DNA from 4 places in the Paenibacillus sp. sgz302115 genome. Region 2 is predicted to be linked to each of the others. Evidence: riboswitches for the same ligand, from Rfam matches in the RefSeq annotation. Region 2 holds a riboswitch; each other region holds the start of a gene.
The links. Region 2 has a riboswitch for thiamine pyrophosphate ahead of AC0LWN_RS32015 (ABC transporter substrate-binding protein). Riboswitches for the same ligand answer to the same signal wherever they lie in the genome.
Positions count from the first base shown of each region.

Region 1: linked by a shared signal. The riboswitch ahead of thiC (phosphomethylpyrimidine synthase ThiC) and the one ahead of AC0LWN_RS32015 (ABC transporter substrate-binding protein) in region 2 are both predicted to bind thiamine pyrophosphate.
Region 3: linked by a shared signal. The riboswitch ahead of AC0LWN_RS00600 (ABC transporter ATP-binding protein) and the one ahead of AC0LWN_RS32015 (ABC transporter substrate-binding protein) in region 2 are both predicted to bind thiamine pyrophosphate.
Region 4: linked by a shared signal. The riboswitch ahead of AC0LWN_RS17660 (thiamine phosphate synthase) and the one ahead of AC0LWN_RS32015 (ABC transporter substrate-binding protein) in region 2 are both predicted to bind thiamine pyrophosphate.

Region 1 covers NZ_JBVYOK010000036.1:19,892-27,483, forward strand. The annotation lists gene rapZ (RNase adapter RapZ) at 1-221, opposite strand, end outside; gene AC0LWN_RS31340 (ROK family glucokinase) at 268-1,218, opposite strand; gene AC0LWN_RS31345 (DUF438 domain-containing protein) at 1,431-2,690, opposite strand; gene AC0LWN_RS31350 (DUF1858 domain-containing protein) at 2,730-2,957, opposite strand; gene thiC (phosphomethylpyrimidine synthase ThiC) at 3,245-4,924, opposite strand; TPP riboswitch at 5,041-5,147, opposite strand; gene trxB (thioredoxin-disulfide reductase) at 5,212-6,165, opposite strand; gene AC0LWN_RS31365 (tetratricopeptide repeat protein) at 6,264-7,592, opposite strand, start outside.
Region 2 covers NZ_JBVYOK010000040.1:26,272-33,863, reverse strand. The annotation lists gene AC0LWN_RS32045 (transposase) at 1-355, shown strand, start outside; gene AC0LWN_RS32040 (IS3 family transposase) at 355-1,254, shown strand; gene AC0LWN_RS32035 (hypothetical protein) at 1,337-1,507, opposite strand; gene AC0LWN_RS32030 (ABC transporter ATP-binding protein) at 1,676-2,503, opposite strand; gene AC0LWN_RS32025 (ABC transporter permease) at 2,866-3,627, opposite strand; gene AC0LWN_RS32020 (thiamine-binding protein) at 3,624-3,917, opposite strand; gene AC0LWN_RS32015 (ABC transporter substrate-binding protein) at 3,965-5,035, opposite strand; TPP riboswitch at 5,162-5,274, opposite strand; gene AC0LWN_RS32010 (pyridoxamine 5'-phosphate oxidase family protein) at 5,452-5,892, shown strand; gene AC0LWN_RS32005 (hypothetical protein) at 6,075-6,515, shown strand; gene AC0LWN_RS32000 (response regulator transcription factor) at 6,685-7,359, shown strand; gene AC0LWN_RS31995 (sensor histidine kinase) at 7,365-7,592, shown strand, end outside.
Region 3 covers NZ_JBVYOK010000001.1:130,997-138,588, forward strand. The annotation lists gene thiE (thiamine phosphate synthase) at 1-226, opposite strand, end outside; gene thiD (bifunctional hydroxymethylpyrimidine kinase/phosphomethylpyrimidine kinase) at 223-1,041, opposite strand; gene thiM (hydroxyethylthiazole kinase) at 1,069-1,866, opposite strand; gene AC0LWN_RS00590 (ABC transporter substrate-binding protein) at 1,904-2,956, opposite strand; gene AC0LWN_RS00595 (ABC transporter permease) at 2,953-3,729, opposite strand; gene AC0LWN_RS00600 (ABC transporter ATP-binding protein) at 3,710-4,477, opposite strand; TPP riboswitch at 4,605-4,708, opposite strand; gene AC0LWN_RS00605 (amino acid ABC transporter substrate-binding protein) at 4,844-5,686, shown strand; gene AC0LWN_RS00610 (amino acid ABC transporter permease) at 5,742-6,410, shown strand; gene AC0LWN_RS00615 (amino acid ABC transporter ATP-binding protein) at 6,424-7,176, shown strand; gene AC0LWN_RS00620 (S-layer homology domain-containing protein) at 7,245-7,592, opposite strand, start outside.
Region 4 covers NZ_JBVYOK010000009.1:9,692-17,283, forward strand. The annotation lists gene AC0LWN_RS17635 (fumarate hydratase) at 1-1,578, opposite strand, end outside; gene yfbR (5'-deoxynucleotidase) at 1,683-2,318, shown strand; gene thiH (2-iminoacetate synthase ThiH) at 2,690-3,790, opposite strand; gene AC0LWN_RS17650 (thiazole synthase) at 3,777-4,577, opposite strand; gene thiS (sulfur carrier protein ThiS) at 4,616-4,819, opposite strand; gene AC0LWN_RS17660 (thiamine phosphate synthase) at 4,816-5,490, opposite strand; TPP riboswitch at 5,595-5,697, opposite strand; gene AC0LWN_RS17665 (SDR family oxidoreductase) at 5,853-6,719, opposite strand; gene AC0LWN_RS17670 (NUDIX hydrolase) at 7,040-7,465, shown strand.

The sequences.
Region 1 (7,592 bases), on a different contig from region 2:
CGGCCGCGCAAATCAATAACGAGCGCTACTTTGGCGATTTTCCCTTTCGACTGCTCGATCAGCTCGGCGAATTTGGGAATCAGCACCGGCGGCAAATTATCCACGCAGAAAAATCCAAGATCCTCCAGGCTCTGCACAGCAATCGTCTTGCCTGCACCCGACATGCCCGTAATAATAATCAGGGTGGCACCACCGGTCGGTAATTGTTCCAGTTCGGTCATCGAAGCGCCCCCTCCCTATCAATAGTATATGAATAATTCCCGCTTCTTAAGAACGCAGCAAAAGACCTGCCGCACCAATAATACCCGCATCATTTCCAAGCTCGGCAGGCACAATAGTCACACCGGTCTGCAGCGGGGCAGGAGTCAGCTTGGCGAATACACGGCGAACCTCGTCAAACAGAATGTCACCGGCTTTGGAGACACCGCCGCCGACAATAAACACCTCAGGGTTAAGCACTGCTGCCACTGCTGCCATAGATTTGCCCAGATAGAACGCAGCACGGTTCACGATACGCAACGCCACTTCGTCGCCGGCTTTAGCGGCATCAAAAACCTCTTTGGCGGCAATTTTCTCAACCAGGGAGAGTGATGTGCGGTCGCCGCGTGCTACAGCATCATTAGCCATACGAATGATGCCTGTAGCGGAGGAAACGGTTTCCAAGCAGCCCATGTTGCCGCAGCCGCACTGGATGGCTTCCAGATCAGGTACTACAGAAATGTGTCCCAGCTCACCGGCCAGACCGGCAAACCCTTGGTACACCTTGCCGTTAATAATAATACCGCCGCCGACACCGGTGCCCAGTGTGTAGCATACACAATTCTCTACACCACGTCCCGCACCGCTCCAAGCTTCACCCAGCGCAGCCACATTAGCATCATTGTCTATTTTGACTGGCTTGTTCAATCGACCTTCCAGAATGGAACGGATCGGTACATCTCTGAAACCAATGTTAGGCGCGAGGATGATGATTCCTTCACGGATATTCGTAAACCCGGCCAGGCCCGCTCCTACACCGGCAAGCTGATCCCAAGAATACGGGGAGTCTTCCACAATCTGACGCACATACTTTTCGATATTATCGATGACGGCATCGACGCCATCCGCAGTTCCCGTAGGTCCCTCATAGGTATGAAGCAGGTTCCCCTCGGCATTGCAGATTCCAACCTTAATCGTGGTTCCACCTAAATCCACGCCAACGTAGATACTTTCAGACATGTAACAAGCCACCTTTTTCTATGCTAAAATAGTTATTCCTACGTACCCACTATAATAGAAGGCTTCTCTGCGGTCAAGGAAAGGCGATACACCCGGCTATATGAATACCGGAGCATTTTTGACAATAGCAGGAACTTCTTGGATTCACCAAAAAAGCCCCCTCGCGTTTCAGGCAAGGAGGCCGGGTGCGGCAAAGCTTATGATTCTTGCTGTTACTCTGATAAAATCCGTTTTTGACCCTCCAGCGCGCGGATCGGTGCAATATTCTGAGTGAATTCGAGCGTCCCCATATAGCGCCCTTCCTCATCGCGGACTGCAAAATAACGAATGTAGATAAATTTATCCTTTATATTAATCCAGAAATCCTCGGCATCCTTGCGGCCTGCCTTGAAATCCTCCAGCAGCTTTTCTACCACATGCACGCTCTGCGGCGGATGGCAGTTCTGCACTGTGCGTCCAATTACGGCTTTGGTGCGGGCGAAGATCCGTTCTTTCCCGTGTGAGAAGTAACGGACTACATCATTTTCATCAATAAATGTCAGGTCTACCGGCAGATGGTTCAGCACCGTTTCCAGCTGATGCAGCGACAAAATACCTGTCTCGAAGCGGATAAAGCCCTGCGGGGAAGCTCCCGCCTCTACCTTCTGTTCTGCAGCTCCTTCCGGCTCGGCCGCACGCTCGGGAATCCATTCCTGCTCCGGCGCAGCCAGGCAAAAGCCGATTTCATCGCTCTCACGGGCGATTTTAACCCATTCGTCTTCCGTCAGCTTCTCAAGGGCCATCGGCAGCAGAATATTTTCTTCCTTAAAGATCATTTCATTGACTTCCTGAATAATATTCGCCAGTATTGCGCTGATCTCCTCAGGTTGACCGTTGTACGGGCTGAGCGCCGCCTTGGCTTCTTTGATCATGTTCCGGATGCCGTCATCCACGCCCCACATAACCTTCGTCGGACCGTAAATACCGTATTTCTCAAGATAAGGAAACAGCAAATTCTCCTTGCGGCTATAGTGCTTGTCAAGATCAAGCAGCAGGCTCAAATCCTCCAGCAGCTTGAAGATGATCTCTTCACTGGCGTTCTTCTGAAATTTACCGGCATGCAGCTCCAGACGGAAGTTAACCAGGCGTTCGATCTCGCGGTTCTCCAGCTTGAAGGTATGCACCGGATGGCCCGGCTGCTCTTCAGGTTTGTTAGAGCGATGAATTTCCTCGATGGAGCCCTTGAAAATAGCCGTGTGCACAGAGCACAGGCGCTGCACCTCCGATACGGGGATTCCCTCCTCCGTCATCAGCGAATGCTCCATCGCGGAAATTTCCGCTACTGTGACGTCACCAACAGCCTCTGCGAAGCGCGCTTTGACCTCCTCCACACTTTTCCCGGCATGCAGCTCCTTAATGATCTCCTTAAGCATGGTCTGGCGGCGTGTCTGCTCAGGAATATTCGCTTCACGATTGTTAATCAGTTCGCTCATTGTTCTCTCTCCTTTTAACTTTGGATTTATAACTGCACTCTATTCAAGGAACTCAAAGCCGTGGCGCTCAAAAGCCAGCCGGACGGTTTCAAGATCCATTCTCTTTAATTTGACTCCTTTGGATAAGGTCATGAACCTGCCGGCCGTCTGCAGCATTCCGGGCCTCGTAATATCGTGGAAACCCAGCTCCACCATAATGTCTACGACCTCCGGATGCCGGTTCACCAACTCGAATATGGACTCCTCCAGGCTCAGCTTTTTGCTCATGTGCCCTCCTCCTCCAGCTTTGCATCTCACTAATTGATAACCTTTCTCAACAACAGCTTAGCACAGGGCATATAGGCAGATTGTGATTGTAATCACTAAGTTAAAAAAAGAGCTGCACCCAAGTAGAAACGGCTACGCCGTCCATATAAGGACGGCATCCGTTTCAGCGAGAAATATAAGAATAAAGTATAGGGTGAAACTTATACTTTTTTATATTTACAAAAAAGCTGCCTCCGTCAGCCTTTTACGGAATGGGAAACAGCCTCTGCAATATTAGAAACTTTACTTTATTTCATGGAATTTCGAATACCGTGCGAAATCCGCATGCTGCAGAATTTAGGACCGCACATGGAGCAAAAATGCGCAAGTTTAGCTCCTTCCGCAGGCAGAGTCTCATCGTGATATTCCAGTGCCCGCTCCGGGTCCAGCGACAGATGGAACTGGTCACGCCAGCGGAACTCGAACCGCGCCTTGGACAGCGCGTTGTCCCGTTCTTGCGCCCCTGGATGCCCTTTGGCCAGGTCGGCAGCATGTGCTGCGATTTTGTAGGTAATGACACCCTCGCGCACATCATTCTTGTTCGGCAGTCCCAAGTGCTCCTTGGGCGTAACGTAGCAGAGCATGGCTGTTCCGAACCAGCCGATCATCGCGGCACCGATTGCAGAGGTAATATGATCATAGCCAGGGGCAATGTCTGTGGTCAACGGACCGAGCGTGTAAAAGGGGGCCTCCTGGCAAAGCTCCAGTTGCTTATCCATGTTCTCCTTGATCTTATGCATCGGCACATGGCCCGGACCTTCTACCATTACCTGAACATCATGCTTAGAGGCCAAGGCTGTCAGTTCACCAAGCGTCTCCAGTTCAGCGAACTGGGCTTCGTCATTGGCATCGGCAATGGAACCGGGGCGCAGACCGTCCCCCAGGGAAAAGGCCACGTCGTATGTCTTCATGATCCCGCATATCTCTTCAAAATGCGTATACAGGAAATTCTCCTGCTGATGAGCAAGACACCATGCTGCCATAATCGAGCCCCCGCGCGAAACAATCCCTGTCATTCGCCCGGCAGTAAGCGGAATATAACGCAACAGCACTCCGGCATGAATGGTGAAATAATCCACACCCTGCTCCGCCTGTTCGATAAGTGTGTCCCGGTACAGTTCCCACGTCAAATCCTCGGCTATGCCGCCCACCTTTTCCAACGCCTGATAAATCGGCACAGTGCCAATGGGCACAGGAGAGTTGCGGATGATCCATTCACGGGTAGTATGAATCTGCTTGCCAGTGGAGAGATCCATAATGGTATCAGCACCCCAGCGGGTGGCCCATCTCATTTTCTCTACCTCTTCCTCAATTGAAGAAGAAACGGCGGAATTCCCGATGTTCGCGTTAATCTTCACCAGAAAATTACGGCCGATGATCATCGGTTCACTCTCCGGGTGGTTAATATTCGATGGGATGATTGCCCTCCCGGCAGCCACCTCATCCCTTACATATTCCGGCGTTGTGTTCTCACGGATTGCAATGAACTCCATTTCCGGTGTAATGATGCCCTTCCGCGCATAATGCAGTTGGGTTACATTTCTGCCTTTAGACGCTCTTAAGGGACGCCGCAGCAAACCGGAAAAGCCTTCTGCCTCCAAAAAGTCTGCCGTATTTCCGTCATCACCGGCCTGCTTCATTCGCCCTGCGTATTCCTCCGAATCCCCGCGCTCTGCAATCCAGCATAGACGGTGCGGCGGCAGTCCTCTGCGGACATCAGTTTCTACAGCAGCATCGGTATAGATCCCACTCGTGTCATAGACACGCAGCGGTGCGTTATCCTCATCACCGGCCACACCCTCGGTTCGGCTCAGGCTGATCTCACGCATTGGGACTTGAATATCCGGGCGCGAGCCCTCCACATAGACTTTACGGCTTGCAGGGAACCCCAAAAGACTTACTTCTTCCTTCTTCACTGTTTCTGACATCTCTTCTCCTCCTCCAGGCTCTGGGAGCCAAGTTGCAGACAAGAAAATGCAGCAAAAAAGCCGCTCCACCTGGAGCGGCTTTATCTATGAACAGCCAAAAAAGACTGCGCTCAATAAAAGGTCCGGCTCCACTTTCCTACGCTGGTATGATCCAGATCAGGTTCAAGGGTCCGGGAATTCAATTTTCCCGTCTCAGCCCATTCAGGCTCCCCTAGTGGGTATCTTATCTGATTACATTCAATCTACTTGCCATGGTGTTTTTTGTCAACCTCGGCGTTGCCCAGCTATTATTTATCCAGTGTTTCGCTCCAGTCATGCACCATCGTGCCTTCCAGGTACTTCTCCGCATCCATCGCAGCCATACAGCCGGTTCCCGCTGCCGAGATCGCCTGGCGGTAACGGGTATCCTGCACGTCGCCGCAAGCAAACACGCCCGGAATATTGGTTTCCGTTGTCCCCGGATTCACCACGATATATCCATTCTCGTCCGTTGTAATCTGACCGCCCAGGAAAGCCGTATTCGGCGTATGTCCGATAGCGACGAATACGCCGTCCGCTTCCACAAGCTCCTCAAGACCTGTCTCGTTGTTGCGGACCGTCAGTCCTTTAACACCGGAATCGCCGAGGGTTATTTCAAGCGGGGTCCGGTTCAGCGCCCAGGCAACCTTGCTGTTCCCGCGCGCCCGGTCCTGCATAATCTTCGAAGCGCGCAGCTCCGAACGGCGGTGGACCAGCGTTACGCTGGAAGCGAACCGTGTCAGGAAGCTGGCTTCCTCCATCGCAGAGTCGCCGCCGCCGACTACGATAATCTTTTTGCCGCGGAAGAAGAAGCCGTCACAGGTTGCACAAGTGCTGACACCGCGTCCGACGTTCTCCTGTTCCCCCGGTATGCCTAGATATCTAGCCGACGCACCGGTCGAAATAATAACCGTTTCCGCCTCCAGTACGCCCAGGCCATCCACGGTGATTTTGAAAGGACGCTGCGAGAAATCGACGGATTCCACCCAGCCGTTCTTAAATTCAGCACCAAAGCGCTCCGCCTGCTTGCGCATATTGTCCATCAGATCCGGACCCATAATCCCTTCGGGAAAGCCCGGAAAGTTCTCCACCTCTGTCGTCGTTGTCAGCTGTCCTCCCGGCTGCAAACCCTCAATTACCAGCGGGTTAAGATTCGCACGCGCCAGATAAATCGCGGCAGTCAGACCGGCAGGACCTGTTCCGATTACAATTGTTTTGTACATTAGTGTGGCCTCCTCACAAGCGGATTTAATTTAAGAAGCAATGGTCTTACTGGCTCCACCAAAGCGGGTGGACCCTCTGCGGGCAACTGGAGCTATTCTCAGATATTTTCGGTAAAAGGGGGTAAAATACCCGCCTCCGGTCCATCATCCCCGATGCCGCATTCGCTTTGGATCCGCCGCGCATAGCGGCTTACCATAGAGACGGAAACCCCGTAACGCTGGGCGGCTTCACGGTAGGTGACAGGACGGCCGTGCAGCTTCGCAATCAGATACTCCAATGCCGCGCACCAGCCTCCGTCATGCCGGAACAAAGGTACATCCGGGTACAAGCTGCCTATGAACTGGCGCCAAAGGAGCTCGGCAGCCTTCTTCTGAACGGCATCATATCTCCGGTCCATCATGGCTACTGTATGATCAATAATCTGCTGCCAGTCCTCTTTCCACTCTGGGGGGCCTTTATGGCTTGGTGCAGCAGTGTGCTGTACCCCCTTGGATGCCGGGTTCTCGTCCGGGCTGCCGCCAATCAGCCGCTGCAGGTTTATGAGAGCGTCCTCCTGCAGCGGCTCTTGCCCAAGCCCGCCCTGCAGAGCGCCGGAGATTTCTTCGTCCTCGATCCAGCGGAGCGCCTCCGTTACTTGAAGCTTCGTGTTCGCGTCGCCGTAGCGCAGCGCCCAGAAGAACGAAGCCCGCAGCAGCGGATTATTCCGTACTTCCTCGGTGAATTTATCTGTGTTGTCCTTCCACTGCTTAAGCTGCTCCTGAAAAGGCAACTGATAATTGTAGCTGACAGGAGCCATAGGCCGGCCTTCAGCCTGTGCCAGCTGCAGCTGTGACAGGAAAAATTTCGGCACAGCCGATTCCGGGTCCAGCTTGGCAGCCTGACGCCAGCAGCGTACAGCTTCACTGTACAGGCCGCTGTTGCTAGCCGCCGCCGCACAGTAATGATACAGGCCGGCATCTCCACCGACCTCCTCGTCCTTCAGCAGGCGGCGGAAATGACCGTAGGCTGTTCTATGCTTACCCAGAATCCCCATCGTCGTAGCCATTTTAAACACATGCTCCTGATGAAAAGGCACTGTGGCTTCAAGCATGCGCAGCAGAGCGGCGAGCTGGTCCTTGTCACCTGCATACTGCAGAAAAATTGCCATATTGCAGAGCGCATGCAGATTGCCCGGATCCTGCTCCAGCACCTCGGCCAGGCATTCCTTGGCTTTCATAAACCTGCCCATATAAAAATAGGCAAGAGCCAGATTGTTACGCGCCGCCAGAAAATCCGGGGTGTTCTCGACAATTTCTTCAAGCAGCTTAACCGCTTGCGGAAACTTTCCTTCTTCCAGGAGGCTCCGGGCCCGGTCGTGCTCCACTAAGCCTTCCCGGCTGCGGATACGGACAAGCGGCGCAGGACGGTTCAGCTCATACTGCAGCAG
Region 2 (7,592 bases):
GAAGAAGAGAAAAGCCTATGAGGAAATCCGACTCGAGATTGTGAAAGAAGCACTCTCTGGGATCAAGGTGGGGGTGTTAGCCCGGCGGTATGAGCTACACCCCGAAACGATACGCACCTGGATTCGTCTGTACCGTGATGAGATTCAGGACATCGACATCCCCGCCACCGATGAACACCTGGTCGAGATGAAGCGTCTGCAGGAAGTTGAAGATAAGTACCAAAATGCGGTGAAACTCCTGGGCGAGAAAGAACTCGAAATCGAGATCCTGCGTGAATTGTTAAAAAAACAGAACCCTGCTTATCTGACAAACTCGAGATCGCGGACCGATTCATTAAGCAGGGACAAAAAATAGTGACGGTCCTACGTATTCTGGATATCGCCTCTTCCACCTACTATGAGCGCAAAGCGCGGCGTGATCCACAGGCCCCATCTGGCGCCAAGCCTCTGCAAACCGGTCGTCCTCGCCCCGGGTATTCCTTTACATGTTCCGGGGAGAAGGTCAGTGACGGACAGATCCAGGAGTGGCTCATGAATCTCGTGGAAGGCGAAGAAAATGGCTACGGCTACAAGATGCTGACCCAGTGCTTACGGGACCGGCAAGGGCTTATCCTGGACAAAAAGAAGACTTACCGGCTCTGTAAGGAACTCGGCATTTTGCACAAACAGCGCCCGCTTAAACCACGGTATCCCCGGCGGTTGGCGCGAAACCGTAAGGTGACAGGTCCGAATCAGCTTTGGCAGATGGATATTAAGTACGGCTACGTAACGGGCAAAGACCGCTTTTTCTTCGTCCTGAGCGTGATTGATGTGTTTGACCGAGTCATTGTAGGGTATTACCGAGGATCCTCCTGTAACGCCACAGCAGTGGTAGAAACGGTAGACCTCGCTCTGCAGCGTCGTTTAAGCGAAGGACAGCACAAGCCGGTGATCCGAACCGATAACGGTCCGCAGTTTCTTAGCCACAAGTTTGGCGAGGCTTGTGAACAATGGTCCCTGGAGCATGAGCGGATCCCGCCGAAAACACCAAACATGAATGCCTATATTGAATCCTTTCACAGCTTGATGGAGCGTGATCTGTTTAGCAAGAACGACTATGACACGTTTGAGGAGGCCTACGCCTCCGTGGATCGGTATATGGACTTCTACAACCACCGCCGTTTGCATGGCAGTCTGAAACGTAAGCCCCCGCTGATCTTTTCTCAGTGGGTCATGAAGCTAGAGGACCGCAGTCTTTTTCACCTTACACTTTGAAAGAAAGAGCAATCCTACAAGAACTTAAGTTTTGATAGGGCAGACTCCGGAATTAGGGGGCCTAGCCGATTCTGCTGTTGTTCTAGCGAGTCTCGGCCATCCCGGTCCTAACAACGGCATATTTGCTGTTGTTCCAGCGGGTCTCGGCCATCGCGTCTCCAACAACGGTATTTCTGCCGTTATTTCCGCCACTTCCGGCATCGGCGGTCCTAACAACGGCATTTCTGCTGTTGTTCCAGCGAGTTTCGGCCATCCCGGGATCGTTTCTGTGCAGAATAGTCGGGGATTATTCCTACTAATCCTTTCCTCCTGCGTAACGCACAAAATAAGCCCGGCCACCCTGATTAATTGGGGGGCCGGGCTTATTCATTGAAGCTGGCTGCACTTCAAACAGGGTCAGCCGCAGGCTGACCCTGTAAGATTACTTCGCAGCTTTCGCCTGCTCCTCGCGCATCCACTGCGAGAGCTGGCGCTTGAGCTGCAGGAACTCGGGCGAGTCGGTGATTTCCTCGCGGCGCGGACGCGGGAAAGGGACATCGACGGTGTGCAGGACGGAGCCTGGACGTCCGGAGAAGACGTAAATGCGGCTGGAGAGGAGCAGCGCCTCCTCGATGCTGTGGGTAATGAACAGCACGGAACGGCGGTTCTCCTCCCACAGCTCCAGCAGCCAGCGCTGCATTTCGCTGCGCGTCAGCGCATCCAGCGCGCTGAACGGCTCATCCAGCAGCATCAGCTCCTGCGGCGCGAGCAGCGCCCGCAGGAAGGCGGCCCGCTGCTGCATGCCGCCTGACAGCATATGCGGGTAAGCCCGCTCGAACCCGCTTAGGCCGACCCTGGCCAGCCATTGGCGGGCGGCCTCCCGCGCCTCGGCTCGCGGCGCGCCTTTCAGCTCGCCTGCGAGCAGGACGTTGTCCTCAATCGTCCGCCACGGGAAAAGCGCGGGCTGCTGCGGCATATAGCTGATCTCGCCGCGCTTGCCGGTTACCGGCTTGCCGTTCATGCTAACTGTTCCGGCATCGGGCAGCTCCAGGCCGCCGATAATATGGAACAGTGTGCTTTTGCCGCAGCCGGAAGGCCCGACAATGGAGACAAATTCCTGCGGCGCAACCGTCAAGGATACATTATCCAGCACACGTGTCTCGCGGCGGCGGTGGGAGAAGGTTTTGGAGACCCCGCTAACTTCGAGTGCTGGCGGCGCACTTTGGTCTTCCCCTGCGGGCTTCCCGGCAGTTCTGGCACCCGCAGCCAGGTCTTCCACCGCGTAACTAGCAGTAGTCTGAGTGCCCGCAGCCAGGTCTTCCTCCGCGTAACTGCCAGTAGTCTGAGCACCCGCAGCCAGCCCTTCCCCAGCGTGACTGCCAGTGATCTGAGCGCCCGCAGCCATCCCTCCCGCAATGCGGGCGCTTGGAGTCTGATCCCCAGCTCTAGCCGCTTGCTCCCCGGAAGTCGGAGCTTCAAGCCCTGAGCCTTTTCCCGAACCTGTTCGGTTAGAATCCGTGATATGAGGCATCCGTAGCATCCTCCTTTCTCATACGCCCTCAGCTCTTAAGCTGCTATCACAATAGCGGCGTTTGTTCAGTCATTTAGCGACTCATTCAGTAATTAGTTAAATTATAAGTTCTTCCGCGGCTTCCAGCGCACCAGCCATTTCTCCAGCAGCGCGATAATGGCGAACAGCACCAGACTCAACAGCACAATAATAGCGATGGCAACGAACATCCGGTCTGTCCGGTAGGAGGCCTTCTGTAGCAGCATGTAATAGCCGATCCCTTTGTCAGCGCCAATCCATTCGGCGACCACTGCGCCCATTACCGCGTAAGTTGCGGAGATTTTCAGGCCGGAGAACAGGGAAGGCAGAGAACCGGGAAACTCAAGCTTGGCGAAAATCTGCCACTTGCTGGCCCCGGCCATTTTCATATAGTTCATCATGATCCGGTCGCTCTGTGTCAGCCCGCCCATTGCGGCGACGGCTACCGGGAAAAAGCAGACGAGGGTAATCAGGACAATTTTGGGCAGTAATCCGAAGCCGAACCAGATAATCAGCAGCGGTCCAAGCGCAATGGAAGGGACGTTCTGGCTGAGAATCAGCAGAGGATACAGCGCCCGCTTCAGCCAAGGCACCAGATGCAGCAGCAGAGCTATAATCAAACCTACGCCTGTACCAATCGGAAATCCGATCAAGGTCAGCCGAAGCGTAGCAGCCGTATGTGCCCAGATACCGGAGGCGTTGCCCCGGGATTCGCGGGCGATGTCACCGGGACTCGGCAGCATCCAGGAAGGAACATGCAGCACCGAAACCGCCAATTGCCAAGCCCCCAAAAACAAGATGACCGCCACAAGGGGCGGCCAGATCTGCTTCCAATAGGCTCTCACGGCCGGTATTTTTCCGTCAGCTTGTCCATGCTGATTCCGCTGGGATTATGGGCGATCTTGATCTGTGAGATGACGCTGGGGCTGCCGGATTCAATGAGTGCGTGGTGCATTTGGCGGACCACTTCAAGCAGCTCTTCCAGTTCACCCTCCATTGTTGTCTCAAGCGGGTTCACCTGGTGTTTGACGCCGGATTGCTGAATAACTTCAATGGCCTTGTCCACATAAGGGATAGAGTCCTCGTTGTTCGGAGTTTTGGGAATGACTTGAATGCTGAGCAGTGTGTTTGCCATGCGGATCAGATCCTTTCGATTTTGGAATTATATTATAGGGTTATAGCCTACTTGCCTTCCGGTAAAAAATCATTCGTGAACGCAGAAGCGGCGTCCAGCGGCTTATCCAGCAGCTTCAGTCCGTACATCCAGTCGGCATAATTCTGCCAGATTTCGGTTTTCTGCTCGCCCCAACGGGCGGCATCGTCCTTGTATTTCGGACTGAGCCATTTCTGGCTGGCCAGAACCAGCTTGGGATCAAGATCAGGCACGGCTTTGGACAAAATAGCGGCAGCCTCCTCCGGCTTGTCAATCGCGTATTGATATCCTTTCGACGTAGCCGCAAGGAAAGCCTTCACCACTTCGGGGTGCTCGGCAATTTCCTTCTCGCTTGTGGTAAGTACCGGGGTGTAGTAATCCAGTTGTGGTGCGTAATCCTTCAAATACAGCATATCCAGCGGTTCCCCGCGCAGCTCGGCTTCAATGCCGGTCCATGCGTAGAAAATCCAGGCGAAATCAATGTCCCGCTTCACGGCAGTGAAGAAGTCGGCTTCGCCGATATTGACCAGCTTCACCTTTTTGACATCTCCGCCTTCGGGGTCCATAATCGCCTTCATTGCCGCTTCTTCAGCAGGTGAGCCCCAGCCGCCGTAGGTTTTGCCTTCGAAATCCTTCGGCGTCTTGATATTGCGGTCCTTCGGCGCGGCAAAGCCTGAGGTATTATGCTGAATGATTGCGGCGATAGATACAAGCGGCACACCCTGCAGACGGGCCAGCGTGAGCGCCTCCTGGGCACTGATGCCAAAAGCGGCTTCGCCTGATGTCACCATCGTATCGGCTCCCGCCGATCCTGGCTGCACAATTTCTACGTCCAGGCCTTCTTCCTTGTAATATCCCAGCTCTTTAGCCGCATAGAGGCCGGTATGGTTCGTATTCGGCGTCCAGTCGAGCGCGACCTTGATTTTGGTCAGCTCCTTGGGGGCTTCCGTGCCTGCAGCCGTTGCTTCAGGGGCGGCGGTTCCGTTCCCGGACGAAGGAGCGGCGTTGCCGCCGGCATTACCGTTGTTGCTGCCGCAGCCGGCCATGACGATGACCAGCATGCAGCTGATGCAGAGCATTAGTGCTTTTTTGACTCCCATTTCTTCTCTTCTCTCCTTCCAGCTAGCCTCAGTCTTCCAATTTCTGATGATGTTCATACCAAAAAAGCGCCCCGGAGACCGGGACGCCAATGTAACGTAAGGTGGGTTCGCTATAGGCCGCGAGCGGCAGTAAGCAGGTGACGATTCCTACGCTGGCATTATCCAGATCAGGTATAAGGGTCAGTATCTTTGAGGGATACAATCTCAGCCGGCCAATTCCAGCACCCCTGGTACTATGAAGTTATGGGCATTGCTGTGTTCTTACGGTGTATTATAGACTGTCTCCTTCAGAATTGTCCAGTAGCGGACCTCCAAATGGCAGGGACCGGAATTCAATACCTTCAGAAAGGGTACACTAACCTGACGCAAATTTTAGCGAAAAATCAAACCGGTATTAGAAAGGAGCTTTTTCGTCAATGGACAACAGAGAGCTGGAGCAGGCAATCATCAAAGCGCTGGATGACAATAAGTTCGGTTCCTTCGGAACGATAGAAGCCGGCAACAAACCTAAGGTGCGCTATATGGCGGTTTTTCACGAGGGGCTTCAGATCTACTTGGCAACGAGCCGCAAGACGCATAAGGTAGAGGAGCTGAAGGATAACCCGCATGCTTTTCTGCTGCTTGGATATGAGCAGGGCGGCGGCAAGGATGTGCTGGAGATTGAGGCCACGGCTGACGTTACCAAGGATGAAGGCCTGCGTTCTAAAGTATGGAATAAAGAGCTGGAAAAGTGGTTCAAAGGGCCGGATGATCCCGATTATGTGATTCTTGAGCTTACGCCGACACGGATAGAGTATCTGGGCAAAAACAAGGAAAGCGGGGTTTGGCAGCGCTCGGCGGCACTCTCCGGAAAATAAGCATTGAAGGCGGAACAGGGCCATCTTGAACCTTAGGGTTTGAGATGGTCTTTTTCTCGTTGAAATGAACCTGAGTCAATTTTATCCAATATTATTGAAAATAATGGGATTATTTAGTATAATGTTTATGTTGTTGTATTTTTATGGTTTTTTATACTAAAAACAAAAAGGAGAGTAGTAGAATGAAAAAGACAATCTTAATTCTTTCAACGGCTCTGGCTTTACTCGCAGTGCCAACAAGTGCTGCATTTGCTCAAGCTCAAAATGTAAACGCTCCCCAAAGTGGAATTATTAGCCCTATGGATACCAAGAATCAGGGTGGCATTCTTCCGAAGAATGGAGAAATCAGCATTTATTTTGATTATTCATACAGTGATGGATCTAATCTTCGTTTCTGGTTGGGGGACGATAATCAAAAAGGGATGAAGCTTGTTATTTATGATCCGAAGGGCAACCAAATTGCGTCTGGGGATACCACGTCCAGGCCAGATTATCAGGTACTAATAGAACTTAATAAGGATAATAACTCTCTAAAGGAAGGGGAGTACAAGGCAAAAATCGTTTCTAATGATGGTGATGGTGGTTGGGATTATTCATACAGCTTTTCAGCAAGATCATTTTAAGTAATCTTGAACCATTGTATGTAGCCCAACAGAACGAAAACAGAAACCAGCAAGTCTCCAAGTAATCTGGAGCTTTGCTGGTTTTTTGCAATTTTATAATGAGGCAGCTTGTCTTATCCGTAATTATGGGAAATCATGCTATACTTTTGCACAGAAAGGATTGAGGCTGATGAGCGTTACATTGCTGTATGTTGAAGACGACCGGGAGATTGGCAGCGCTGTCTCTGCGGATCTGCGTGAGCGGGAATATGCCGTCCGCTGGCTGGAGAGCGGAGAGGGGGCGGTAGAAGCTGCGGCGGGCTGCCAGCTTGCGATTCTTGATGTGATGCTGCCGGGTCTGGATGGCTTCACCGTCGGGCAGCGGCTAAAGCGGACCTATCCGAATCTCCCCATTCTGATGCTCTCCGCCCGGACCTCAATTGATGATAAGCTTCAGGGCCTGGAGTTCGCCGATGATTATTTAACGAAGCCGTTTCACCCCGATGAGCTGGCCGCGCGGATTGAGGTGTTGTTAAGACGGACGGGAGCAGCCACGACTGTGCCGCTGGCGCTGAAGCACCTCATGGTATACGAAGGAGACAACCGGATTATAGAGGCAGCCACCGGCAAGGAAATTTTGCTGACCGGCAAGCAGTTTCAAATTTTCTCCTATTTGCTGCGCCATCTCGGCCAGATTTTGACGAAGGAGCAGATCTACGAGGCCGTCTGGGGAGAAAGTTATATAGAGGGTGATAAGACGCTCATGGTGCATATCCGTTACCTGCGCGAGAAGCTGGAGCTTGATCCGGCCGCGCCGGAGATCATTGAGACGGTCCGGGGGATCGGCTACAGGGTAAGAGCATGAGGGGAATGGGCCGTTTTCGCAAGCTCCACAGCTCGCTCCTCTCACGTTACCTGCTGATCATCATGGCTGCGCTGCTGTTTATTCCCATTGTACTTCCGTTGACCATAGGATTGTATGGCTTCTTCAATAACATGGCCGGGGAGAAACCTCCGGAGGAATATGCCCCGTATGAAGACATTTTAGTGCTGGAAAATATTTGGCATAAGGAAGCGGCGGGACTTCTTGGCGAGCCT
Region 3 (7,592 bases), on a different contig from region 2:
AAGGGACACGGTGCTCCCGGCAGCTCATCTGAAGCTGCTTCGCCAGCTCGAAGTATGCCTGTCCGGTCAGCGCGCCTTGGCCCTTTTCGCGAAACTGGAACATGGTTATTCCGCCTTCAATGGCCGCCGCAAGAGTATCGAGTGGTGATCTCCGGCAATTTACACTGCCCATAATGAAATACAGCTTCAGCATTCCCCGCATATGTTCACTGTTGATCCGGTTCATTGCCGCACCCCCCGGAGTCTGTTCTGATAAGCAAAATGATTCGTTGGCCCATGTCCCGCTCCAAGGTTCAAGCTGTCTTCGATCGCCGCCTGGATAAAAGCTTTAGCTGTGCGGGTCGCCTCCACGATCCCCTGACCCTTAGCGAATGCGGCAGCAACCGCTGCCGAATAGGTGCAGCCCGTTCCATGCGTATGCCGGGTATGAATGCGCGGGCTCTCCATATAGGCGAATTCCTGCCCGTCATAGAGCAGGTCCGTCACCAGGGCTGTTTCTTCATCGTGACCGCCTTTGAGCACCACGTATTGCGGTCCCATCGCATGAATGAGCTTGGCGGCCGCTTCACGATCGGCCATAGAGGTGATTGTCATCCCGGTGAGAACTTCCGCTTCAGGAATATTCGGCGTGATGACTAAGGCTAGCGGCAGCAGCGTGGTAATCAGCGCATGTACGGCTTCCTGCTGGAGCAGGGGGGAGCCGCCCTTGGCAATCATCACCGGATCGACAACAAGCCTGGTCCAGCCGTATTGACGGACCTTGTCGGCCACCACGCGAATTAACCTGGTGCTAAACAGCATTCCGGTTTTGACCGCATCCGGCGCCAGATCGCTTCCAACCGAATCAAGCTGTGCAGCAACAGCCTCCACTTCAAGAGGGTACACGCCTTGTACACCTAGCGTGTTCTGCGCTGTTACCGCCGTAAGTGCGGACATGCCGTATACTCCAAGCTCCTGAAAGGTTTTGAGATCGGCTTGAATGCCAGCACCGCCGCCGCTGTCGGAACCGGCGACAGTTAATGCCTTGAATACTTTTGACATCATAAATTCTCCTTTGATAGCCTGCCGTTATTGTTCAAGCCGCTGCACACGGGAGCGTTCGGAGTATACTTCCGGAGTAACAAGCGCCAGTTGATTTAAGAATTCGGGCTGGAAGCTGCCCGGACCCTGCCCGTTCGTCCGCTCGGCGGCAATCTCAGCCGCAACGCCGTAGAAGGAGAGAGCTTCCGCCGCCGCCTCCAGCAAGGCTCCGCCGCTGGCCGCCAGAAAAGCGCCCACAACCGCACTGAGCAGGCAGCCTGTACCGGTAACCTTGGTCAGAATGGGATGGCCGTTGCTGACTATATAGGTGCTGCTGCCATCCGTGATGACATCCTCTTTGCCGGTGATGATCACGACACAATTCAGCTTCCGGGCAGCTTTTACCGCGAGTGCCACCACATCGCCGTCTCCAGCTCCGGCATCCACGCCTTTAATGCTCCAGCTTTCCCCGACCACATGGGCCACCTCGGCAACGTTGCCGCGCAGCGCGGTAATCTGCATACCGTTCACCAGCCTTTGCGTAACCTCTGTACGGTAAGCTGTGGCTCCGGCACCCACCGGATCAAGTACCACCGGCACCTGATGGCGGTTAGCGGCTTGTCCGGCCAGGAGCATAGAACTGATGGCATAGTCGTTCAGTGTACCGATGTTGAGCACAACAGCCCCCGACATAGCCGCTATGTCTGCTACTTCTTCATGTGCATCGGCCATAAAAGGCGAAGCGCCCAAGGCCAATAGCCCGTTCGCGCTGAAGTTCGCGACCACGATATTCGTAATGTTATGCACCAGCGGATTGCTTTCCCGTACTTTGGATAAAAATGACATTATTTATCACTCCTAAAATTTGGTTTAGCACTATACCCTACAAATTAATAAAAGCCTCCTGGCTGTTAACCTCTCCGCTCAGCAGCCCGTTGTCACTTAGCCACTTCTGCACCTTGTCCCAGGACGCAGGGTCCTGATAGCCAAACGGCTGATCGCCCGCATCCATCAGCGGCAGCAGAATTTGCAGACTTTTAGTTTCAATGTCCTTGTCGAGCGGAGCTGTGGCATCCTCATGCGCGATCAGGAGGTCCAGCGCCTGCTGCGGCTGCTCCTCCACAAACTTCTGTCCCTTGCGTACCGCATTAATGAACTTCTGGATCTCGGCCTTTGAGTTCTGCAGAGCCTGCTCGCTGGCGACAAGAACCAGCTCATAATAGTCGGGTACGCCGTAATCCGTCGGATCAAGTGAGGTTACGGGATGGCCTTCCTTCTCCAGGATGAGCTGCTCATGGTTAATGAAACCGCCGATAATCCCGTCCACCCGTCCGGTGGAAATGGCGGGAATCAGGTCAAAGCCCACGTCAATCAGATTGACGGCGCCAGGATTGCCTCCATCGGTCTTGACCATAGTTTTCAGCATCGCTTCATAGAGCGGGACGGAGGAATAACCGGCAGCTTTGCCCGCCAGATCTTTGGGACTCTTGATGCCGCTGTCAGCCGGAACCATAAGGTGATTCAGCGGATGCCTTACGATGGCTGCAACAGATTTGACCGGAATCTGCTCTCCCCGGGCCATCAGCACCTGCGGCTGGTAGCTCAGTGCCAGATCAACTTTCCCTCCGGCCACCAGCTTCAGAGCGTCATTGCTGTCAGCAGGCATCTGGATATCCACGTCCAGACCTTCTTCGGCGAAATAGCCATTTTGCTGTGCGGCGTAGAGGAAGGAGTGGACAGCGTTCGGATACCAGTCAAGCATTATGGTGAGCTTGTGGCGCGGCGCGCCTTCTTTGGCCGGAGCAGAACTGGAAGGGGCAGCATTGTTGGATGGTCCACAGCCGCTGGCAGCAACTCCAAGACACAGCAGCAATAAGAGGGGAGCTATGGACAGCTTCCTTTTCCTTACAGAATTTACGTAGCGGATGATTTTCACCGATAAATACCTCTTTTCTTCAAAATGATCCTTTCAAGCAAGGTTATGCTTAGAAACAAAGCGACACCAAGCGCGGACAGCAGGACAACGGCGGCGAACATTTCTGCGCTTTGCAGATTTCCGGCCATCCGGCGGCTGAAATAACCGAGTCCCTTGCTGCCGCCCAGCCATTCGCCGATGGTTGCCCCTATCACACAGTAGACAATGGAGAGCTTGAGTCCAGAGAAAAAAGAAGGCAGCGCCGGCGGAATCTGCGTCTTCCGCAGGATCTGCCAGCGGTTCGCGCCAAGGGTCAGCAGCAGCTCCCGGTATATCGCCCCGCTTTTATGCAGACCGTCATAGGTCCCCACCACCACCGGGAAAAAGGCCGTCAGGAACACCACCGCAACCTTGCTCCACAGCGTATAGCCGAACCACATAATAAAAATGGGCGACAGTGCAATCAGCGGAACCGTCTGGCTGATAACGAGCAGGGGATACAGCGCCTTTTCCAGCGGAGTGAACATGTGCATTCCGGTCCCAAGCAGCAAGCCACAGAACACTGACAGGCCAAACCCAAGCAGTACCTCCTCCAGTGTCGCGGGCAAATGCACTCCGAACAGCAGCCCTCTTTGCCGGACAAGCGCCATGAAGATTGCGGAAGGAGCAGGGAGGATGAACGAGGGGATCAGCCCCAGGCGCGATACGATCTCCCAGACGATAAGAGTAAGCACTGCCAGCATAGCAAAAGGCCCGTAATTCCTAAGTGCTTTTCTACAAAATGCGGCTCTCATATAGCCTCCGCTCCAAATCCTCCCGCAGGGCGACAAACTGCGGTTCATAGTTCATTTTGTAATGTCGTGGGCGCGGCAGCTCTACAGACAGCTCCTGCAAGCCGCCGTCTGCGCCGCCGGACATCAGATAGATCCGGTCGCTGAGCAGCAAGGCCTCCTCCAGATCATGGGTGATGAACAGCACCGTCTTCTCAAGACCGCTCCACAGCGAGAGCAGCCAGCGGTGCAGCTCGCGTTTCGTAATCGCATCCAGCGCCCCGAACGGCTCATCCAGCAGCATCAGCTCATTCCCGGCGGCAAGAGTGCGCAGCAGGGCAACCCTTTGCCGCATCCCGCCGGACAGTTCTGCGGGATAGGCTGTCTCCGTTCCCGCCAGGCCGAAGAGGGACAGCATTTCGCGGATCTGCACAGCGGCCTCGGCCTTGCTGCCAATCTGCTTCAGCTCCCAAGGCAGCAGGCAGTTGTCCAGCACAGTCCGCCAGGGCAGCAGCAGGTCCTGCTGCGGCATATAGGCAACCTGTCCTAAGCGTGAGGAAGGATCTTGAGAGGGGTGCCCGTGAATTCTGATCTCACCGCCGGAGTGGGGCAGAAGTCCGGCAATAATCTTGAAGAGCGTGCTTTTGCCGCAGCCGCTGGCCCCGACAATGGAGATGAATTCGCCCTGGTTGACGTTCATGGATAGCCCGGAGAATACCGGTGCTCCGAATGATGCATCAAAAGAATAGGACAGGTTAGTAATAGAGATCATATTCGTATGTAAGCAAGCCTCCTTTGTATGTAGCGATACTTAATGGACACAATAAAGACCCATCCGTCTCTGGAGGAGACAAATGGGTCTGAAAGGTTCAGGCAGACAGCATGAAGCGGTACCGCTGAGCAATTCTGTTCCACTTCCCTCCGCTGGTATGATCCAGATCAGGTTCCAAGGGTCCGAAGCTTAAGGCTTCGTCTCAGTCGGCAGACTCCCCTAGTGAAATAACAGGTCGATATTGAATTCACAATTGCTAATTAATATATCATATTCAGGCTTGATGTCAACGGAGGAGCAGAGTGAGCGGGTTGTTTTTGGGGATGCTAATCCCGAAGATTTTTCAGATGAGAGGGGACATAGATCATGAAAAAAATAAGCCTGACCATCCTGCTGCTGCTTTCGGTGATACTGGCGGCGGCCTGCGGCAAAAATAGCGGCAACAATGCGGCGGTGCAGTCTGCATCTCCAAGCGAAGGTGTAGCAACAGCTGCCCCGGCAGCGCAGAACAGCCTGGAGGCCATAAAAGCGAGCGGCAAGCTGCGCATCGGAACCGAAGGCACGTATGCACCCTTCACCTTCCATGATGCCACCGGCAAGCTGACGGGATTTGACGTGGAAATCGCCGAGGAGGTAGCCAAACGGATAGGGGTTCAGCCGGAGTTTTTTGAGACGCAGTGGGATGGACTTTTTGCCGGCATGGATGCCAAACGGTTTGATGTGATCTTTAATGAAGTGTCGATTACGGATGAACGCAAGGTGAAATATGCTTTTTCCGATCCATACATTGTCTCCAAGGCAGTGCTGATCGTAAGTGACAAGAATGAAGACATCAAAACCTTTGCAGACCTGAAAGGCAAAAAAGCCGGCCAGTCACTAACCAGCAATCTATCCGCTATCGCCCGTGAGAACGGTGCTGAGATTGTCGCCATTGAGGGCTTCAACCAAGCTATTGACCTGCTGACCTCGGGCCGGATTGATGCAACTGTGAACGATGGTCTGTCCTATCTGGATCTGAAAAAGCAGAGACCGGATGTGAAAATTAAAGTTGTCGATGAAATCGCTGCAGGCTCACATAGTGCGGCTACCTTCCTGAAAGGCAATGAGGAGCTGGTGAAGGCGGTGAACGAAGCGCTGTCAGCCATGAAAAGTGATGGAACGTACCTGAAAATTTCCGAGAAATATTTCGGTGCTGATGTATCCAAATAATAACCGGTGTGTTCGGAGTGTTGGTTCCTGAACCCCTGAGAAGGAGGTCTGATCCGTGGATGACCGCAAAATACAAATTTTCCTTGATTCCTTGTTGCCCCTGCTGAAAGCCGGGGTGGCTTTTACCATTCCGCTGGCTGTGGTCTCCTTCATACTGGGATTGCTGCTTGCCGTGTGTACCGCACTCATCCGGCTTTCGCCGTGGACGCTACCGAAGCTGATTGCGCGATTCTATGTTTGGATCATCCGCGGAACACCGCTGCTGGTTCAGCTATTCATCATTTTCTATGGATTGCCGGCTATGGGGATCATCCTCGATCCGTTTACTGCCGCTACGATTGGCTTCACACTCAGTGTAGGTGCTTATTCCTCCGAGATTGTGCGGGCTGCGGTGCTATCCATTCCTGAAGGTCAGTGGGAAGCGGCATTTTCAGTCGGAATGACCCGCAGGCAAGCGCTTCGGCGGATCATTCTGCCGCAGGCAGCGCGTGTTTCGGTTCCGCCTTTATCCAATTCCTTTATCAGTCTGGTCAAGGATACCTCGCTTGCCGCCACGATTACTTACGTGGAAATTTTCAAAACCGCACAGCAAATAACAGCGACCACTTATGAGCCGATGCTCCTATACACCGAGGCTGCGTTGTTCTATCTGCTGTTCTGTTCCGTACTGTCGGTGCTGCAAAGCTACCTGGAGAAACGGCTTGACCGCTACTCGGCAAGATAAGGAGGAATATCCCGTGATAGAAATCAGTGATGTGCATAAATTTTTCGGTTCGTTGCATGTATTGAAGGGTGTGAATCTCACCGTGGAGGACGGCAAGGTGCTGGTGATCATCGGTCCTTCTGGCTCCGGCAAAACAACACTGCTGCGCTGCTTCAACCTGCTGGAGCGGCCTGACCGGGGAAGCCTGAAGCTGGATGATTTGCAGCTTGAATTTGCACCTACTAGTAAAATCCCGCAGCGTTCGGTACTGGCGCTTCGTCAGAGGACAGGTATGGTCTTTCAATCGTACAACCTGTTCCCGCATATGACCGCACTTGGCAATGTGATGGAGGGTCAGGTTACGGTTCAGAAGCGCTCCAAGGCGGAGGCGCGTAAGCGGGGAATGGAGCTGCTGACCAAGGTTGGCCTGGCAGACAAGGGGAACGCCTATCCGCATCAATTGTCGGGAGGCCAGCAACAGCGGGTGGCCATTGCCCGGGCGATGGCGGTGGAGCCGGAGGTGCTGCTCTTTGATGAGCCAACCTCAGCGCTTGATCCCGAACTGGTAGGCGAAGTACTGAAGGTGATCAGGCAGCTTGCCGCCGAAGGCATGACGATGGTTATCGTCACCCATGAAATGAAATTTGCCGCAGATGTGGCGGACCAGATCATTATGATGGATAAAGGTGTCATTTTGGAGCAGGGCACGCCACAGCAGGTGCTGAAGCATCCAAGGAATCTGCGTGCCTTGCAGTTTTTGAACCGGTTAAGCGGTGAGGAAGAATAAAAACGGCAGTTCAGGCGGGGAATCCCGGCCCGGACTGCCGTTTTGATATTGGAGCTTTTGTCTAGATATTAGCTTTGCGGCGCTGTGCTGGTTTTCAGATATTCCAAAGCGTTGTACACCATAACAGCCGCTTCGGCGCGGGTGATTTCGCTTTTTGGATTAAATTTGCCGCTCGCATCCAGAGTGTTGATCTTGTACTTCAGTGAGCGCTGAACGCTTCCCTGGTAGGAGGGTTCAAGTGCATCCGCATCCTTGATCTCAACAGGAACAAGCTTGATCATCGGCAGATTGCCAACCTTCTCGATCCCTTGAATCAGCAGATTGGTGAACAATTCCTTGGTGATCGGCTTCGAAGGATCAATATCCGGAGCAATTTCGATGCCATTGTAGTGGACGTTGATGAAGGCATCCGCGTA
Region 4 (7,592 bases), on a different contig from region 2:
GCCGTGCGCGTCCATAGTAACGATGGCGGCGAAGCCGTCCACCTGTAAATGCCACATCGCCTCCGGGATTCCGAATTCCATGAAATCGACGCCATCCACCTGCTTGATGCATTCGGCGTAATATTGCGCTGCTCCGCCAATCGCATTGAGATAGACACCCCCATGCTCCTGCAGCGCCTTCAGCGTCTTGGGACCCATTCCCCCCTTGCCAATGACCGCACGGATGCCGAATTTACGCATGATATCGCCTTGGTAAGGCTCCTCGCGGATGCTTGTGGTTGGGCCCGCAGCCTTCACATGCCAGCCCTCGTCATCCTTCAGCATCACTGGCCCGCAGTGGTAAATCACCGCCCCATTCAGATCAACCGGCGATTCGTGATCCATCAGATACTTATGCAGCGCATCGCGTCCGGTGTGCATCTCCCCAGAGAGTATTACAACATCGCCTACCCGCAGACTGCGGATGTCTTCCTCGCTGATCGGTGTAGTCAGGCGGATCTCACGGGACTGTTCAGCCGTCCCTTCCCCGGGCTTGGATTCAGTTCCTCCAGTCGTTTCCGCTGCAGGGATCGTGGCATCCCCGGGAACGGCCCCAGAGGCTCCGCCACCCACAGTAACCGCCACCGGTTCAGGTATAGCAGCCGGTACGGAGCTGTCATCAGCCTCAACAGATATTCCCGTGCCGCTCTCATACAGCCATTCCTTGATGTTGCCGGTCGCCGGATCAACAAGTACCCCCTGGCGGCGGAACGCCCAGCAATTATAAGCAACCGAGACGAAAAAGCTGGCCGGAAGCCGGTTCATCACACCGATCTTGCAGCCCAGCAGCGTAACCTCACCGCCGAAGCCCATCGTGCCGATGCCCAGCTTGTTGGCATTCTCCATAATATATTCTTCCAGCTTGCCGAGGTCTTGGTTGGGGTTGATATCCTCTACCTTGCGGAACAACTGTTTCTTCGCCAGCTCATAGCCAGTTGTCCGGTCACCGCCAATACCGACGCCAATGAAGCCTGCGCTGCAGCCCTGACCCTGTGCCTGGTATACAGCATGGAGAATACATTTGCGGATTCCATCAAGATCGCGGCCCGCTTTGCCCAGCCCCTCCAGATCTGCCGGAAGGCTGTACTGGATATTTTTATTCTCACAGCCGCCGCCCTTCAGAATGAGCCGGACATCCACATCTTCTTCTTCCCACTGCTCGAAATGAATCACCGGTGTACCCGCGCCAAGGTTGTCTCCGCTATTCTCGCCGGTAAGCGAATCTACAGAGTTGGGGCGCAGCTTGCCGTTCTTCGTGGCCCGGATAATGGCGTTATGAATGTCCTTCTTCATCTCAATCTGATTGATGCCCACCGGCGTATGAATGATGAAGGTCGGCATCCCTGTATCCTGACAGATCGGCGAGACTTGGAGTTCAGCCATGCCGATATTCTGCGCAATGGTGGTGAGCGCCAAGCCAGACCGGGTCGCCCGGTCCTCCATAGCGCGACCTTTCGCTACCGCCCGGCGCACATCGCCCGGCAGATTCGTGGAGGTCTCTACGATCAGATTATACACGCTGTCTTCAAAATGCTGCATCCTTAGTCCAGCTCCTCTCCATACGTTCGCGGTTGTCCAAACTCTGTTACAATTAGTTATTATCATAACATATTAAGCCACGTATGAAAGGGGTTACCTAAAAATTGAATTACCATTTTTCCGCCTATCTGTACCGGCTGCAGTATATTCAGCGCTGGAGCCTCATGCGCAGCACCGCTCCTGAAAATGTCGCACAGCACTCGTTCCATGTAGCCCTGCTGGCGCATATGCTCTGCTCCATCGGCAATGTCCACTTCGCCCGGTCACTGAACGCCGACCGGGCCGCCGCAATGGCGCTGTTTCACGACGCCGCCGAGGTCTTCACCGGCGACATCGCCACGCCGGTGAAGCATAACAACCCGCGTCTGCTGTCCAGCTTCCGCGAGATGGAGCGGATCGCCGCCGAACGGCTGGCGGCGATGATACCGCCGGAGCTTGCGGCCGTCTACACGCCGCTCCTGCAGCCGCAGATCAGCCCTCCCGGCTCCGGGGATGCCGGGCTGCTGCGTTATGTCAAAGCGGCGGATCACCTGGACGCCTATCTGAAATGCGTCTGGGAGGTCGCCGCAGGCAACCGTGAATTCGCCGCCGCCAAGGAGCAGACCGCCGCGAAGCTGCGCGCGCTGGCAATGCCGGAGATGGAGTACTTCCTGACCCATATGGCTCCGGGCTTTGAAATGTCCCTGGATGAGCTGTCCGCCGGAATGGGTGGGAACGAATCCGTGGAAAATGGCGAATAGCAGTAAAGGGTAGCGGACCTGCGAATGAAGCGGGAACACTGCCCTCAATTTTCGTGAGTGGACGCACCATAGGAATATCTCCTTGACCGCAACCAGGTTTGTCAGAGGGTTCAACCCTGGTTCAACCAGGGTTCAGCATGCGTTCAGCCGAGCTGAAAAAGTTAGGTGGAATTAGTAGAACTAATTCACAGCTTTCTGCTCCACAGCAGGGTTTAGTGGGATTTCCTCCAAATATTTCGGCTAAAATCAGGGACTGAAGGCACATACAGCTGGATTAGGTTTCCTTTTTCCCACTTGCGGTATGAGGAAACTAGGAGCGCCCGTTTTAGGTTTACTTTTTCCACTTAAGCCTCCTTTATAATTACCAAGATCTAGTAAAAATCCCAATCCTTGAATACCGGCTGCAGACCATTTGCCTCCAGCATATCCACAATTGCAGGCACACTCCGTTCATCCGAGATTTCGAACTGCGGAGTACCGCCTTCCTGGGTATGGCCTCCTACCTCTGTAGAGACTCCCGCCGACATTTTGGTGATTCCCAAATGAATCAGATGATCACGCAAGGCAGCCGGCTCCCGGGTGGATAAGGTAAGGCCGGCACGCGGCAGAAACAGGCGGTAAGCCAGAATAATTTGCACCAGCGCACGGTCGGTTACATCACTGTCCGGGTTGAACTCGCCCAAATACGGGCGGAACCGCGGAGCGGAGAGGCCGATTTCGCATTCGGGATATTTGTTCTGCAAATAACGTGCATGCATCGCGGTCATAAAGGCTTCCTGCCGCCAGTCATACATCCCGAGGAGAGCACCGATGTTCACCGAGCGGAACCCGGCCTGGCAGCCCCGTTCAGGCGCATCCAGACGGTTGCGGTAGACCCGCTTGGGACCCTTGACATGCAGCTTGCGGTACGTCTCCTGATGATAGACCTCCTGATACAGCGTCAAGCCGTCCACTCCAGCCTCCCTAAGCTCCTTATATTCCTCCGTGGACAGCGGGTTCACCTCGATGCTGATGGAAGAGAAATATTTGCGGAGGATTTCCACGCATTCCTTCACGTAGGAGGCCGGACTTTCCCTGCGGGATTCCCCAGTAAGCAGCAGGATGTGCCGGAGACCTGTGGCGGAAATCGCCCGTCCCTCTTGCCCCACCTGCTCCGACGTCAATCTTTTTCGCGGAAAATCATATATGGAGCTAAAGCTGCAATAAGTGCAGTGATTCACGCAGAAGTCGGCGAGATACATCGGTGTGAACATCTGCATGACATGTCCAAAATGCGAACGGGTCAGCTGCTGCGCACGCTGGGCCATCTCCTCCAGACAAGTCTCCGCAGCCGGGGACAGCAGGGCTTGAAGATCCCGCTCTTCCAGATGCTCCTTGCGGATTGCCCGCCTCACATCCTCCACCTGATATGCTTTCCATAAAGCTTCGTAAGGAAGCTGCTCCAGACGGGTCAGTGTCTCATAAAAGCTCATGTTCCTCCCCCATTTCCGTAAGGCACTGCAGAAAACCCGTCAAGGGCGAAGATGCTACGGCAGTCTCTTCCACCGGCCCTAGTCCGGCCAAGTAGGCTTTGCGGCCTGCGGTTACCGCATCGCGGAACGCTTCGGCCATCAGCAGCGGATCACGGGCCGTAGCGATAGCCGTGTTAAGCAGCACAGCCGCTGCGCCAAGCTCCATCGCCTCTGCTGCTTCGGACGGCTTGCCGATTCCCGCGTCCACAATAATGGGAAGCTCCACCTCGGCAATCAGAATCCGCAGCAGCTCCTTCGTCTTCAAGCCACGGTTCGAGCCTATCGGGGAGCCAAGCGGCATGATGGCGGCGGCTCCCGCCTTCTTCATCTGAATGGCTGCTGACAGATCCGGGCTCATATACGGAAGCACTACGAAGCCGTCAGCGGCCAGAATTTCCGTAGCCCGAATCGTCTCCAGGTTATCCGGCAGCAGATACTTCTGATCGTTAATGATCTCAATCTTGACCCAATTGCCAAGGCCGGCCGCTCTAGCCAGTCTCGCAATGCGCACCGCCTCTTCAGCAGTTCTAGCCCCTGAGGTATTGGGCAGCAGCGTCATATGGGCAGGAATATGGCTGACAATATTGTCTTTGCTCTCCGGATCAACCCGGCGCAGAGCAACCGTAATCACCTGTGAGCCTGAACGTGCGATGACCTCGGGAATCAGAGTGTTCCGGCTATATTTTCCTGTACCTATGAATAAACGGCTGGATAAAGAAATGCCGCCAATAATCAATGGATCTAACATGAACCCGCCTCCTGATAAATATTTTTGTTCACAATAGCTCAGCCCCCGCCTACAAAATGCACCAGCTCTATCCGGTCGCCTTCGCTGAGCAGCGTTTCTCCGTAATTGTCTTTGGGGACAATCTCACCGTTCAGCTCCACAATTACAAGCCTTCCGTTCCACTCAGGGAGGCATAGCAGGTCGGCCAATGTCCGGCAGTCTTCTGCATACACCCCGGCTTTCCCATTAATGATCAGCTTCACGCCTGTTCACCTCCTCCGCCAAAAGAATCAGCGATATTCACAGCCGCCGCGCTGGAATTATTCTGCACCGCCGCTCTGTAAGCCTTAGCGGCAGCCACAGGATCTGCGCTGCTGCAAATGCCGGACATCACCGCAATCCCTGCGGCGCCCTGCCGCACAATCCGGCCAGCGTTGCCCGGTTCAATCCCGCCGATGGCAATCAGGGGAATGCTGCTGCCCCGCACGGCTGCTCTCAGCAGATCAAGGCCACGCTCTTGCTGTCCCCGCTTGCAAGCTGTGGCAAACACATGCCCGAACAGGCAGTAATCCGCCCCCTGTTCTCCCGCTTCTGCGGCCTCCTCCGCAGAATGCACCGACCTCCCCAGCCGCAGGCCGGGAGCAGCGGCGCGGGCAGCAGCAGGCGGCAGGCTGTGCCAGGCAAGCTGGACACCGCCCGCGCCGGCCGCAAGGGCAACATCAAGACGGTCATTAATGATCAGCTTGGCCGCTGAGATTCCCGCCCTGATCAATTGCTCCGTCAGGTTCAGCAGCTCCCGGGCGGACAAATGCTTTTCCCGCAGATGGATATAATCCACAAGTGGATGCACAGCCGCAGCAAGTGCAATCAACCGCTCCGGCCCAAGCTTCCCGTCCGAAATCAAATGAATTTCAGCCAAGCGGTTCACCTTCATTCATTGTTGTTGCTGCAACACCAAACACAAAAAAACCGCCCCCAGCAATAGGAGGCAGTCGGAAATATATACAGGAATACGGGCTGAAGGATAAGCCCCGCTGCAGTCATTCGTTCACACTTTCCTACGCTGGTATAAACCAGATCAGGTTCAAAGGGTCCGAACGGTCAGGTTCGTCTCAGCCTTGCGGCACCCCTAGTGGCAAATTCATATTCAGTTGCTGACGTGCTTCATATTAACATAGTTTTCCTCGAAAAAGCTATAGAAATGATATGAGAAGTTACCAATGAGCATGCGCAGCAAAAAGAGCGGACCGCAGAGGTACGCTCTTACACCTGATTTATAGAGCATCAATGCTCCTGTTAGCCGTTTATAATCTCGCCGCCATTGACATGAATCACCTGTCCGCTTACATAGGATGAATCCTCAGAAGCGAGATAGACATAGGCGGGTGCCAGCTCCTCCGGTTGGCCGGGGCGTTTCATCGGCTGTGTGCCGCCGAACTCGCTGACCTTCTTGGCGTCAAAGGAAGACGGGATAAGCGGAGTCCAGACTGGACCCGGCGCGACAGCGTTGACACGAATGCCCTGTTCCGCCAGATTCATCGAGAGTGACCGGGTGAAGCTGAGAATTGCGCCTTTGGTGGACGAATAGTCCAGCAGCTGCGGGCTGCCCCTATAGGCCGTGATGGAGGTCGTGTTGATGATCGTGGAGCCTTTTTTCAGATGGGGCATTGCCGCCTTGGTCAAGTAGAACATAGAGAAAATATTCGTGCGGAAGGTACGTTCAAGCTGCTCGGAAGTGATATTCTCAATCTTGTCCTGCGGATGCTGCTCGGCGGCATTGTTGATCAGGATGTCCAGCTTGCCCAGTCCGTCCACCGTCTTTTTAATCAGATCCTGGCAGAAGGCTTCCACACCGATATCACCGGCTACCAAAATACATTTGCGGCCTTCCTGCTCCACCTGGCGTTTGGTCTCTTCGGCATCCGAATGCTCATTCAGATAAGAAACAACGACATCCGCGCCTTCCTTGGCAAAATGAACAGCCACCGCGCGCCCAATGCCGCTGTCACCCCCAGTAATAAGCGCCGCCTTGCCCAGCAGCTTGCCTGCCGCCTTATAGGCTGACGTCTCGAATTCCGGCAGTGGCTTCATCTGGCTCTCAATCCCGGGCTGTTGCTTCTGCTCCTGCGGGGGTAAGGTTTGTGTGGCTTGATTGTTTGGCATGATCCTTGTCTCCTTTCGCTGTGCAACTATGGAAGTAGCATCATCGTTTTAGGATGGCTTATGGGGCTTGGATTATGCGTCGGGTGTGCTGTAAAACTTGAAGACAAAGGCGGACGCTACCGCTCCTACAGTTCCAAACTTCCCCTCCGCCACTTCTGCCTTTTGGTAGTTCTTTAGTTCAGCTTATATAGCTGAATTATCTTTACCACATACAGTCGTTTTTCGTGAAGACACCAGATATAATTTAGAGAACATTGTGTTTGTCAGGCATGGAGATTTGGACGGAACAACGAGGTTAGGTTAAGGAGGCAGGCACATTTATGACCAGAAATTCAAGGAGCATCGTCGTTGCCGTCAAAGGAGTTATTGTGCATAAAGGCAAAATTCTGCTTGTACAGCGCGCTGCGGAGGATTCTGTAGGGGCAGGGAGTTGGGAATGCCCGGGAGGGAAAATTGAATTCGGAGAAGGCCTGGAGGCCGCGCTGGTGCGGGAGATCAGGGAGGAGACCGGGCTTACGGTAGCTGTAGGAGCACTTTTATATGCATCCTCCTTTCTGAGCGATCCGGGCAGGCAGCTAGTCATCATCACCTACCTGTGCCGGTCACAAGAAGATACAGTACTGCTCTCGGAAGAGCATGCGGCTTATAAATGGAGCACCAAGCTTGAGGCTCAGACCCTGCTGCCGCCCGGCATCCTGGAGGAATTTGAGAAAAGTAATGTGTTTGCGCTGGAGGAGCTGCTGTGAGCAACAACTATACTACAAGAAGAGGGGGTCCCATGAGCCATGAAGTGGCTGCCTGGAACCCCCTCGTTTTTAGCAGGATAGGCTTGAGTACTTATGAGGACGCTTTCCCGCTATCTTCCTGAAACGT